2 regions of the Pseudomonas sp. BIGb0164 genome follow, and region 2 is predicted to be linked to the other one. Evidence: predicted binding sites of a transcription regulator. Region 2 holds the regulator's gene; the other holds the start of a gene.

Region 1 (5,622 bases), on a different contig from region 2:
CCGGGCTGTCGAGCAGGAAGTGGCTGATGGGGTCGTCCTTGAAGGTGTCGACGCCCAGGGAAATCACCAGCACCTCGGGGGCGAAGTTTTTCAATTGCCGACAGGCGTCGAGCAAGGCGATTTGGTAGCCGGCCCAGTCGGTGTTTTTCGGCAACGGGTAATTGAGGTTGAAGCCCTCTCCCGCCCCGGCACCGCGCTCGTGGGCATGGCCGGAGAAGTACGGATAGGACACGCTCGGCTCACCGTGCAGCGAGATGAACATCACATCGGGGCGGTCATAGAAAATGTTCTGCGTGCCGTTGCCATGGTGGAAGTCCACATCCAGCACCGCCACGCGCCGGGCGCCCTGGGTGATGGCCTGTTGCGCGGCAATCGCAGCGTTGTTGAGGTAGCAATAACCGCCCATGTATTCGCGCGCCGCATGGTGACCCGGTGGACGGCACAGGGCAAAGGCGCTGTGCTGGCCTTCATCGATCAACGCCAGGCCGGTCAGTGCGATGTCCGCGCTGGTCTTGACCGCGTTCCAGGTGGTGCGGGTGATCGGCGAGCCGGCGTCCATGGCGAAGAAGCCCAGCTTGCCATCGATGAACTCCGGCACCTGCTGGTTGGCCAGGTCACGCACCGGCCACACCAACGGCAGCGCGTCGTGGCTGCGGCCGATGGCGGTCCATTCGGCCCAGGCGGTTTCGAGGAAGGTCACATAGCGCTCGCTGTGGGCATTGACATAGCAGGCACGGTCGAAGGTGCGCGGCACGATGATCTCGCCCAGCCCCACCCGTTGCACCCGGTCACGCACCGTGTCCGCACGGCTCGGTTGTTCGAACGAGGGTTTGAGCACGCCATCTTTCAATTCGGTGCCATGGTGCAAACGGTGGTCATCACTAAAAACAGTCAACATTGCTGAGGTTCCGCCAGTAAAAGACAGGGTCTATTTTGTTCTGGCGGGGCGGGGCTTTCTTTGCTTTTACTTCCCTCGATGTTAGGTTATTCGGTGTTTTTTACCCTTAAGGCGTCGATATATGAAAAATAAAACCAGCCAGGTCGCTCTTGATGACACCGATCTCGCCATCCTCGCCCTGCTGCAGGCAGACGCCAGCATTTCCAATGCCCAGCTCAGCGAGCGCCTGTCACTGAGCCTCACGCCGTGCTGGCGTCGACGCAAGCGCCTGGAAGAAGAAGGCGTGATCAAGGACTACCAGGCCAACCTCGATCGCAAGCTGCTCGGGCTGAACATCCTGGCCTTCGTACACGTGCGCTTCGCCATCCACGCCGACCAGGCACCGGACGCGTTCGAGGCGGTGATGCGCGAGCTGCCCCAGGTGCTGGCGTGCCACAAGATCACCGGCGATGCGGATTACCTGTTACAGGTGCTGGCCGAGGACCTGGACAGCTACAGCGAATTTGTCGAGAACGTGCTGCGCCGACAGCTGGGGATTGCGTCGATCCAGTCGAGCCTGGCGTTGAAGGAAGTGAAGGCGACGAGTCGGGTGGCGATTGGGCGGTGAGGCTCAGAACGGCTCCAGGCCCGTTTAAAGTCCTGCCCGACCAGGCCGATAACTGACTGGCAGTATTGAATCCGAACACTCGCTCCGCGCACGCCAGATCCTCTTACGATTACATGGAGCAAGCCTGAATGCCTGTCCGTACGCGTTTTCTCGAGCATTACCGCAAGGCCGACCGCATCATGCTGGCGTTGATCTGGCTGATGTTTGTGTTCTCCGTGGGCCTGGCGTTCTGGCACGACACCTTGCTGCAAGCGGTGGTCATCGGCGGCGGCACCGCTGTTGTACTGACCGCGCTTTACCGTGCCCTTTCAGGCACCCGCGTGATGCGCTGCGCACTCGGCGCAGGCCTGATGGTTATGGCCGCCCTGCACATCAACCAGGCCCAGGGCGTGATCGAATCCCACTTCGGCATCTTCGCCTTGCTCGCCGTGCTCACGTTTTACCGCGACTGGCTGCCGATCCTGGTGGCCGCCCTCACCATCGCGGTGCACCACGTGGTGTTCCATGCCTTGCAGCATCAGGGTTTTCCGGTGTTTGTGATGGATCATCACGGCGGTTGGGGCATGGTATTCGTGCATGCGTTCTACGTGGTGATGGAAACCGTCGCCCTGCTCTACCTCGCCGTGCACAGCCAGGCCGAAGCGGTCGAGAGCCAGGAAATGCTCGAAAAAATGCTGGCCGTCACCTCTCAATTCACCTCGCAGGCCAGCCAGGGCGAAGGCAAGGTGCATGTGTCTTTGGCCAAGCGCTTTGATCACTTCCTGCAGCAGATCACCCACCTGATCGATGGCGTCACCCGCGACTCCCACGGCCTCGGCCAGCTGGGCCAGGAACTCGCCAGCGCCAGCGGCACCCTGGAAAAAGGTGCGCGGCACCAACTGGCGGAAATCACCCAGATGACCGGCTCGATGCAGCGCATGGAAGACGCCATGGGCCACATCGCCGTGCACGTCGAACAAGCCGTCGAACACGCGGGCAAGGCCAGCCAGCAAATCGTGCGCGGCCAGCAAAGTGTCGGCCGCGCGCAGCACGAAATCACCCAATTGGCCTCCCGCCTCAACGGCACCCACCAAACCGTGCAAGGCCTGGCGGTGCAAGCCGAACAGATCGGCACCGTGCTCGAAGTGATCAGCAGCATCGCCAACCAGACCAACCTCCTCGCCCTCAACGCCGCCATCGAAGCTGCCCGCGCTGGCGAACAAGGCCGCGGCTTTGCCGTGGTCGCCGACGAAGTGCGCAGCCTGGCGCAACGCACCGCCGTCTCCACCCAGGAAATCAAGACCATCATCGAAGGCTTGCAACACGGCAGCCGCCAAGCCGTGGAAGCCATGCACGACAGCCGCCAAGGGGTGGAACGGTGCGTGGAAGACAGCCAGGTCGCGGTGGATATGCTGCAGGCCGTGGGCAATGACATCGCGCATATCGATCAGTTGAACGGGCGGATTGTGAGTACGACGCGGGAGCAGACGTCAGCCAACATGGAAATTGTTGGGCGGTTGCAGGCGGTGCAGGGGATTGCGCAGAGCACGGCGGACGATGTGGAAATGCTGGCGAGGAGCAGTGAGCAGTTGCCGGTGATTGCGGTGCGGCTGGATGCGTTGGGGCGGAGGTTTCATCAGTGAACAGTTCCGAAGCATTTTCTTCAATACCGATCTCATTTCCATAAGCATTGCTCCCTAGCGGGTAGCAGGCCCCCACCACAGCCAAATCTGCAGGTATGGCGAGGATGCAACAAGCACTAAATGAAAACCTACGACAAACAACTATGAGTCACCGCCTAAGTGGGCGGTGCCTCATCGGTGCAAGCCACGAAAGCTAGAACATATTTAGTTGCTGTTTCGTAGTCGCATAGACATCCAGGTCGGAAGCTTCCGCGATCAGCTTGTTCTGCCGATACACTACGTCCCGATCAATACTATTAAACTGAAAAACACTGTCAGTATTGTCCGACTTAAAAAGGCGCAGATTCACTTTTGGCGCAAGGGGCATAACCGCCTTAAAGGAGCTTACATCTTCTTTTTCTTCTCGATCCTCCACATTCCCCCACACCGGATTGCTGCTGGTCACAAGATCCAGATCACTTGCATTGTGATCCAGCGAAAGCGTAAAACCAGTTCTAATAAAATTATTTGCGAGCCTAATCGACTCAACAAAAAGAATAACCTTGGTCACAGTTTCTACCTGAACAGGCGTGAGCTTTTCCGTCCCATTCACGCTTTCCAGATACATATCTTTCGTTAGATCTATAACTGCCTTTCGGGCGCGTCGCGTACGAAAATATTGACTCGCTATCAACTTTAACAAGTTGTCGTGATGTCTTTCAGCATCTTCTTCAACTGCGACATTCATATTTTCAGGCCTAGCACTCATTGCAGCAACGGTATATGCAAACTCACTTTCCAATGCGGAATACATATCCTCGAGAAAGTTTGTTTCCAGAGGCGCCAACTTCTCGTGCCTTTCAAGCCCGGAAACTCTATAAGCATTCACCAAACGCAACTGGTTTATTTTGTGTAACATCTCAGCCACAAACGGCTCACCTTGCAAAGGAGCGAAGTAGTAACTCAACATCCCCCAGACAACTTCATCAATCTCAACCCGATAAAACCTATTCTGCTGGGCAACCTTCTTTAAGTTAGCTGTTTTATAAGTGTTTTTATCTTTTTTGTTGTGGACCCAGATCCATGAATCACCATTCGAATCTTGGGTAGCCCAGCTATCGAGATAAAATCTGCTGACATAGTGTTGACGAATTTTTTCTTCCATGAGTACTAACGTATCCTAGGCCAAGTAATGGCCCAATGATGTCACGGCTACTGGAGAAACACCATTAACGTGCCACAGAGCACTCAGGCCGGGCATACCCGATAAGCACACCGCCTCGCCCCCAGTTGAATGTGTTCCACCCGCTCCACTTTGGCTTGCAACACCTGCTCGAACACCTGCAACTCCGCCCGGCAAAAGCCCTGGCATGCCGTGGCCGCTGCACAGATCGGGCAGTGGTTTTCCACCAGGATCAAGGCGCCATCGGGTTGTTCGCTCCATTCGGCCATATAGCCTTCACGGGTTCGCAGCGTGGCCAGCCGTTCGACCCGTGCCTTCAGGTCCGTCAACCCTTCCATCTCTTGCTCGTACAGGGCCTGGGTCTGACGCTCGCGCACGTCGATCAGGCGATCGATGGCAGCCTCGCCAAAGGTTTCTCGCACGGTCTGCAGCAGTTGCAGGGTCAGGTCCGAATGGGTGTCCGGAAAGCGTGCATGCCCCTGGGCCGTGAGTTGCCACACTTGGGTCGGGCGTCCCACCCCTCGCACTTCGGAGGTGGCTTGCACCAGGCCGCTGGCCGCCAGTTTCACCAGTTGCTGGCGCGCAGCCTCCCCGCTGGTGCCTAGAAATACGCCCGCATCGGCGGCCAGCTGCGGGCCACGGGTCTTGAGCAGGTGCAATACACGGTCTGCCGCAGACGCCGATGAATTTTCCAAGTCATTTCTTGACAAAATATTTAGCCCCGCCGCAATATTCAAAGCAATTGCTTGGCAAATTAACCCAAGCCTGTCGCTCATGCAAACCATCGGGGCTTTTCAGCGCCCGTATGACAAGGAATTGTGGATGGACACCCAGAACAGCAGTTGGGGCGAATTGCTCCTCGGCAGGAACGCGGCCCGTTCCCTCGCCCTCTCCGGCGGCATTGCCCTCTACGCCACCAATACCTATATCGCCACCACCATTTTGCCCTCGGTGGTGGCCGAAATCGGCGGGCTGGAGCTGTATGCCTGGAGCACCACGCTGTATGTGGTGGCCTCGATCCTGGGCTCGGCCCTCACCTCCAAGCTGCTGCTACGCACCGGGCCACGCCTGGCCTATGCGGTGGCGACCCTGGTGTTCATGGCGGGCGTGATGATCTGCGCCCTGGCACCGAGCATGCCGGTGATGCTGGTCGGGCGGTCGATCCAGGGCCTGGGCGGCGGGGTCTTGCTCGCCTTGTGCTACTCGATGATTCAACTGGTGTTCGAAGAACGCTTGTGGCCTCGGGCAATGGCATTGGTATCTGGCATGTGGGGCGTGGCGACATTGGTGGGCCCGGCCGTGGGCGGCGTGTTTGCCGAACTGGACGCCTGGC
Region 2 (6,897 bases):
CTCGCCAAAACTCGCCGAAGAGCTGGTGCCGGGTGTGCTGTCGCTGTCGCAATTGCTCAAGGTGCTGCAGGCGCTGCTGGCCGAACAGGTGCCGGTGCGCGATATCCGCAGCATTGCCGAGGCCATCGCCAACAATGCCGCCAAGAGTCAAGATACTGCCGCCCTGGTGGCCGCAGTGCGCGTCGGATTGTCGCGTGCAATCGTGCAAAGCATTGTAGGGATTGACTCCGAGCTGCCTGTGATCACCTTGGAACCAAGGTTGGAACAAATATTGCTCAATAGTATTCAGAAGGCAGGACAAGGCCAGGAAGAGGGCGTTCTGCTGGAGCCAAGCATGGCTGAGAAGCTGCAGCGTTCGTTGATCGAAGCCGCGCAGCGCCAGGAGATGGCAGGCCAGCCGATCATTCTGCTGGTGGCCGGCCCCGTCCGCGCGATGTTGTCGCGATTTGGGCGCCTGGCAGTACCGAATTTGCACGTTTTGGCTTATCAGGAAATTCCTGACAACAAGCAAGTGACTATCGTCGCGACAGTAGGGCCCAACGGCTGAGGGTAGTGGGTTATGCAAGTGAAGCGTTTTTTCGCCGCCGATATGCGTCAGGCCATGAAACTGGTTCGTGATGAGCTGGGCGCCGACGCCGCGATTATCGGAAACCGCCGCATCGCCGGTGGTGTCGAGCTGACGGCTGCCCTGGATTACACCCCCCAGGCGCTGGCGCCGCGCGTGCCGAACATGGAACTCGAAGACGAGCTGCGCAAGACCGCCTCGCGCATTGTCTCGGCCCAGGCCGAGCTGAGCATGCGTGGCGACAGCGATGCCACCACCAACCGCCAGCTGTTCGCCGGCCTGCCGCTGACCGCTGCCGAGCCGCTGGTAGAGCCGACCTTCAAAGAGCCACCGCGTCCTGCTGCGCCAGCCCCGGCGCCGGCAGTCGACCCGCGTGTGTTTGACTCGATGCGTTTTGAACTCAATGGCCTGCGTGAGCTGCTGGAAGTCCAGCTGGGCTCCCTGGCCTGGACCCAGTTGCAAGGCAGCAAGCCGCAACAGGCCAACCTGTGGCGCCGCCTGCAACGTATCGGCTTGTCCGGCCCGTTGTCCCGCGACCTGCTGGCCCTGACCGCCGAAGTCGAAGAACCTCGCCAGGCCTGGCGCATGTTGCTGGCCCACCTGGCGCGCATGATCGTCACCCCGGAAATCGAGCCCCTGGAAGAGGGCGGTGTGATCGCCATGGTCGGCCCTGCCGGCATGGGCAAGACCACCACCCTGGCCAAACTGGCCGCGCGTTACGTGCTCAAGTACGGCGCGCAGAACATCGCGCTGGTGAGCATGGACAGCTACCGTATTGGTGCCCAGGAGCAGCTCAAGACCCTGGGGCGTATCCTCAATGTGTCGGTGACCCACGTCGACCCGGGCCAGTCCCTGGCCAACGCCCTCGACCCACTGCTGCGCAAGCGCGTGGTATTGATCGATACCGCTGGCCTGCAAGCCAGCGACCCGGCGTTGCGCATGCAGCTGGAAAGCCTGGCCGGGCGTGGCATCAAGTCGAAGAATTACCTGGTGCTTGCAACCACTAGCCAGAAACAGGTTCTTACCGCTGCGTATCATAGCTACAAGCGCTGCGGCCTGGCCGGTTGCATCCTGACTAAACTCGATGAAACGGCGAGTCTGGGCGAGGTGTTGAGCCTGGCCATCAGCCACGAATTGCCGGTTGCCTACCTGACCGACGGGCCGCGGATCCCGGATGATCTGCATCTGCCGCGCCGTCATCAGCTGGTCAGCCGTGCAGTCAGCGTGCAAATGCAAGAAGAGCCTAGCGAGGAAGCGATGGCCGATATGTTCGCTGACCTTTACCACAACCCGGCAAAACGGGTCGGTTGAGGGCAGCATGAACACCGTGAAATGTATCTACATCGATGGTCTGCAAGCGATTCACGCGGCCAAGCCATGTAGCCTGCGTCTAAGCAAGACAAGGTAAAGAAATAAAATGGGCAGCATGCATCCCGTACAGGTGATCGCGGTGACCGGCGGCAAAGGTGGCGTCGGGAAAACTAACGTGTCAGTGAATTTGTCCCTGGCCCTGGCAGAGCTTGGCCGTCGCGTCATGCTGCTGGATGCTGACCTGGGGTTGGCGAACGTCGACGTTCTGCTGGGGCTGACACCCAAACACACCCTCGCCGATGTGATCGAAGGCCGTTGTGAGCTGCGCGATGTGCTGCTCCAGGGCCCCGGTGGCATTCGGATCGTGCCGGCGGCCTCGGGCACCCAGAGCATGGTGCACCTGAGCCCGGCGCAGCATGCCGGCCTGATCCAGGCCTTCAGCGATATCGGCGACAACCTCGACGTGCTGGTGATCGACACCGCCGCCGGGATCGGCGAGTCCGTGGTCAGCTTCGTGCGCGCAGCGCAAGAAGTGCTGCTGGTGGTCTGCGACGAACCCACCTCGATCACCGACGCCTACGCCCTGATCAAACTGCTTAACCGTGACTACGGCATGAACCGCTTCCGCGTGCTGGCCAACATGGCCCAAAGCCCGCAGGAAGGGCGAAACCTGTTCGCCAAGTTGACCAAGGTCACGGATCGCTTCCTCGATGTCGCCTTACAATACGTCGGCGCAGTTCCTTATGACGAGTGTGTGCGCAAGGCCGTGCAAAAGCAGCGTGCGGTCTATGAAGCGTTCCCTCGTTCGAAGTGCGCACTGGCGTTCAAGGCCATTGCCCAGAAGGTCGATACCTGGCCGTTGCCCGCCAACCCACGGGGGCATCTGGAGTTTTTCGTCGAGCGATTGGTGCATCAGACGAGCGCAGGACCCGTGCTATGACAGCGACTGGCTACAACGCGTACAAGAAGTCTGCCCGTGACAGCCAGGGCGAGTTGATCGAGCGCTACGCGCCGTTGGTCAAGCGTATCGCCTATCACCTGCTGGCACGCCTGCCGGCCAGCGTCCAGGTCGAAGACCTGATCCAGGCCGGCATGATCGGCCTGCTCGAAGTGTCGACCAAATACGACGCGAGCAAGGGTGCAAGTTTCGAGACGTATGCGGGTATCCGTATTCGTGGCGCAATGCTCGATGAAGTGCGCAAAGGCGATTGGGCACCGCGTTCGGTGCACCGCAATACGCGCATGGTCAGTGATGCAATTCGCGCAATTGAAGCAAAAACCGGTCGTGACGCTAAAGATCATGAAGTTGCGGCCGAACTCCAATTGAGTCTCGATGATTACTACGGGATTTTGAACGATACCTTGGGCAGCCGCCTGTTCAGTTTCGACGACCTGTTGCAGGACGGCGAACACGAAGGGCTGCACGAGGACGGCGCGAGTGCACATCTGGAGCCGTCGCGTGACCTGGAAGATGAACGCTTCCAGGGTGCGTTGGCGGACGCGATCGCCAATTTGCCGGAGCGTGAGCGACTGGTGTTGGCGCTGTACTACGACGAAGAGCTGAACCTCAAGGAAATCGGTGAGGTCCTGGGGGTCAGCGAATCGCGTGTCAGCCAGCTGCACAGCCAGTGCGCAGCCCGCTTGCGGGGGCGATTGGGAGAGTGGCGCGCGCGCTGACAGGCAGTGTGGGGACACTGCAGACGCTACCGTGAAAGCCAACGCTTTCGCGGGTTCGTACCGTGGTGCCCTGGGCAGTCCTTTTTGTGTAACGCCTGTTGATTGAAATGGCGCGTCCAGGTGCTGGGCGCGTTTAAGACTGCTTGGAGGTCGAATTGGACAAGAACATGAAAATCCTCATCGTTGATGACTTCTCAACGATGCGGCGGATCATAAAAAACCTGTTGCGTGACCTTGGGTTCACAAACACGGTCGAGGCGGATGACGGCATTACAGCGATTCCGATCCTCAACAGCGGGAGCATCGACTTTCTGGTAACCGACTGGAACATGCCGGGCATGACCGGTATCGATTTGCTGCGCCACGTGCGTGCTGATGAAAAACTGCGCAGCCTGCCTGTGCTGATGGTGACCGCCGAAGCCAAGCGTGAGCAGATCATCGAAGCCGCCCAAGCCGGGGTGAACGGTTACGTGGTCAAGCCATTCACTGCGCTGGCCTTGAAAGAGAAGATCGAGAAAATCTTCGAACGCATCGGTCATTGATGCTGCCACGGGGGAGCTATGGAGCATAAAGAAACGTCACAGGGAGACTTCGAGTCGACCCTGAAAAAGCATGCTCACCAGTTGGTCGACAGCCTTGAAAAAGGCCAGTTCGGCGACGCGGTGCAGTTAATCCATGAGCTCAACCAGACCCGTGACCGCGGCCTGTACCAGGAAGTGGGCAAGCTCACGCGCGAGCTGCACAGTGCGATCGTCAATTTCCAGATTGACCCGCACATGCCCCAGGCCGAAGAGATTTCGCAAATCACCGATGCCACCGAACGCCTGTCCTACGTGGTCAGGCTGACCGAGGCGGCGGCCAACCGCACCATGGACCTGGTGGAGAACGCCACGCCCCTGGTCAATGGCATGGCCAATGAAGCCCAGGCCCTCAGCGTTGACTGGGGCCGCTTCATGCGTCGGGAAGTGGGCGCGGAGGAGTTTCGTGAATTGGCGCGTCGGGTCGACGGCTTTCTGTCGCGCAGCGAGCAGGAAAACCGCACGGTTTCCAGCAACCTCAACGACATTCTGCTGGCCCAGGATTACCAGGACCTCACCGGCCAGGTGATCAAGCGTGTGACCCAATTGGTCACCGAAGTGGAAAGCAACTTGCTCAAATTGGTGCTTATGGCAGGCCAGGTTGACCGCTTTGCCGGTATCGAACATGACCGCGCAGCGATCCTCTCGGAAAAAGATCCACAAAAACATCTCGCCAAGGGTGAAGGTCCGCAGATTCATGCCGATAAACGTGAAGACGTTGTATCGGGTCAAGATGATGTTGATGACCTGTTATCCAGTTTAGGCTTCTAAGGAGCACCCACATGAGCTTCGGCGCCGATGAAGAAATCCTTCAGGATTTCCTTGTAGAGGCCGGCGAAATTTTAGAGCAGTTGTCCGAGCAACTGGTCGAGCTGGAAAGCCGACCGGATGATGCGAACCTGCTCAATGCAATTTTTCGCGGTTTTCACACTGTAAAAGGGGGCGCCGGCTTCCTCCAGCTCCATGAGCTGGTGGAGTGCTGCCACATCGCCGAGAACGTGTTCGACATCCTGCGCAAGGGTGAGCGTCACGTTGACTCGGAATTGATGGACGTGATTCTCGAAGCACTGGATGCGGTCAACGGCATGTTCAGCGAAGTGCGCGACCGTGCACCGATCACTGCCGCCACCCCGGAACTGCTGGCAGCCCTGGCGCGCCTGGCAGAGCCTGCCGACACCTCGGCCGCACCCGTTGCGGCTGCGGCGCCCGAGCCTGTGGTGGAAGCCGAGCCGGATGTGACGGACAGCGAGTTCGAACAGCTGCTCAACTCCCTCAGTGCCGTCAAGGCCGAGGCTGAGGCCCCGGCTGCTCCGGCGGCTGAAGTCGCGGCACCGACCAGCGAAGACATCACCGACGCCGAGTTCGAGTCACTGCTCGACCAGTTGCACGGCAAAGGCCAGTTCGCCGCCGACGCCGTGGCGCCTGCCGCCGCGCCTGAAGCGCCGGCTGCGTCAGCCAACACCGACATTACCGACGACGAATTCGAAGCGTTGCTCGACCAACTGCACGGCAAGGGCACCTTTGTGGCCGACGCCTTGCCGGAAGTCGCCGCAACCGCCGCCGCGCCGGCCGCCAGTGCCGCGCCGGCCGCCAGTGCCGCGCCGGCCGACGACGGGCTGATTTCCGATCACGAATTCGAGTCTCTGCTCGACGAGTTGCACGGCAAAGGCAAGTTCTCCGAAGTGGCCCCGGCCGCTGCGGTGGCGACGGCTGCACCGGTGGCCGCCAAAGCCGCCGCGCCCGCCGCCAAGCCAGCCCCGGCCCCTGCAGCCGCTGCTGCACCAGCGCCTGCACGGGCGGCCGCCGCACCGGTGGCCGACAAGCCTGTCAGTGAAGCCGAAACCACCGTGCGGGTTGATACCGCGCGCCTGGACGACATCATGAACATGGTCGGCGAGCTGGTGCTGGTGCGTAACCGCCTGGTGCGTCTGGGCCTGAGCAGTGGCGATGAAGCCATGCAAAAGGCCGTGTCGAACCTTGATGTGGTCACCGCCGACCTGCAGACCGCCGTGATGAAGACGCGCATGCAGCCGATCAAGAAAGTCTTCGGCCGCTTCCCGCGTCTGGTTCGCGACCTGGCGCGCCAGCTCAAGAAAGAAATCAACCTGGAACTGGTGGGTGAAGAAACCGACCTCGACAAAAACCTGGTCGAGGCCCTGGCCGACCCGCTGGTCCACTTGGTGCGCAACGCTGTCGACCATGGCGTGGAAACCCCGGAAGAGCGCGAAGCCGCAGGCAAGTCGCGCAACGGCAAGGTGGTCCTGGCCGCCGAGCAGGAAGGCGACCACATCCTGCTGTCGATTACCGACGACGGCAAGGGCATGGACCCGACCATTTTGCGCAATATCGCGGTCAAGCGTGGCGTGATGGACAAGGACGCCGCCGACCGCCTGACCGACACCGAGTGCTACAACCTGATCTTCGCCCCGGGCTTCTCGACCAAGACCGAGATCTCCGACGTGTCCGGCCGTGGCGTGGGCATGGACGTGGTGAAGACCAAGATCAGCCAGCTCAATGGCTCGATCAACATTTACTCGACCAAGGGCCAGGGCTCGAAGATCGTGATCAAGGTGCCGTTGACCTTGGCGATCATGCCGACCCTGATGGTGATGCTGGGCAACCAGGCGTTCGCCTTCCCGCTGGTCAACGTCAACGAGATCTTCCACCTCGACCTGTCGCGCACCAACGTGGTGGACGGCCAGGAAGTGGTAATCGTGCGCGACAAGGCGTTGCCACTGTTCTACCTCAAGCGCTGGCTGGTGGCAT

What was found. Region 2 encodes FliA, which starts transcription of late flagellar genes. Its sites were predicted from a motif close to CTAAAGTTTNNNNNNNNNNNGCCGNTAA; they were not measured.
Region 1: M2394_RS30385 (methyl-accepting chemotaxis protein) is a predicted target of FliA. The motif match lies at 1,530-1,557, and genes of this name have one in related genera.

The regions. Positions count from the first base shown of each region.
Region 1 covers NZ_JANUEA010000001.1:616,744-622,365, forward strand. The annotation lists gene M2394_RS02640 (histone deacetylase family protein) at 1-898, opposite strand, end outside; gene M2394_RS02645 (Lrp/AsnC family transcriptional regulator) at 1,020-1,505, shown strand; gene M2394_RS30385 (methyl-accepting chemotaxis protein) at 1,634-3,127, shown strand; gene M2394_RS02655 (DUF4238 domain-containing protein) at 3,321-4,271, opposite strand; gene M2394_RS02660 (metalloregulator ArsR/SmtB family transcription factor) at 4,355-4,984, opposite strand; gene M2394_RS02665 (MFS transporter) at 5,112-5,622, shown strand, end outside.
Region 2 covers NZ_JANUEA010000007.1:394,738-401,634, reverse strand. The annotation lists gene flhA (flagellar biosynthesis protein FlhA) at 1-547, shown strand, start outside; gene flhF (flagellar biosynthesis protein FlhF) at 560-1,876, shown strand; gene fleN (flagellar synthesis regulator FleN) at 1,983-2,816, shown strand; gene fliA (RNA polymerase sigma factor FliA) at 2,813-3,553, shown strand; gene M2394_RS20530 (chemotaxis response regulator CheY) at 3,721-4,095, shown strand; gene M2394_RS20525 (protein phosphatase CheZ) at 4,114-4,902, shown strand; gene M2394_RS20520 (chemotaxis protein CheA) at 4,914-6,897, shown strand, end outside.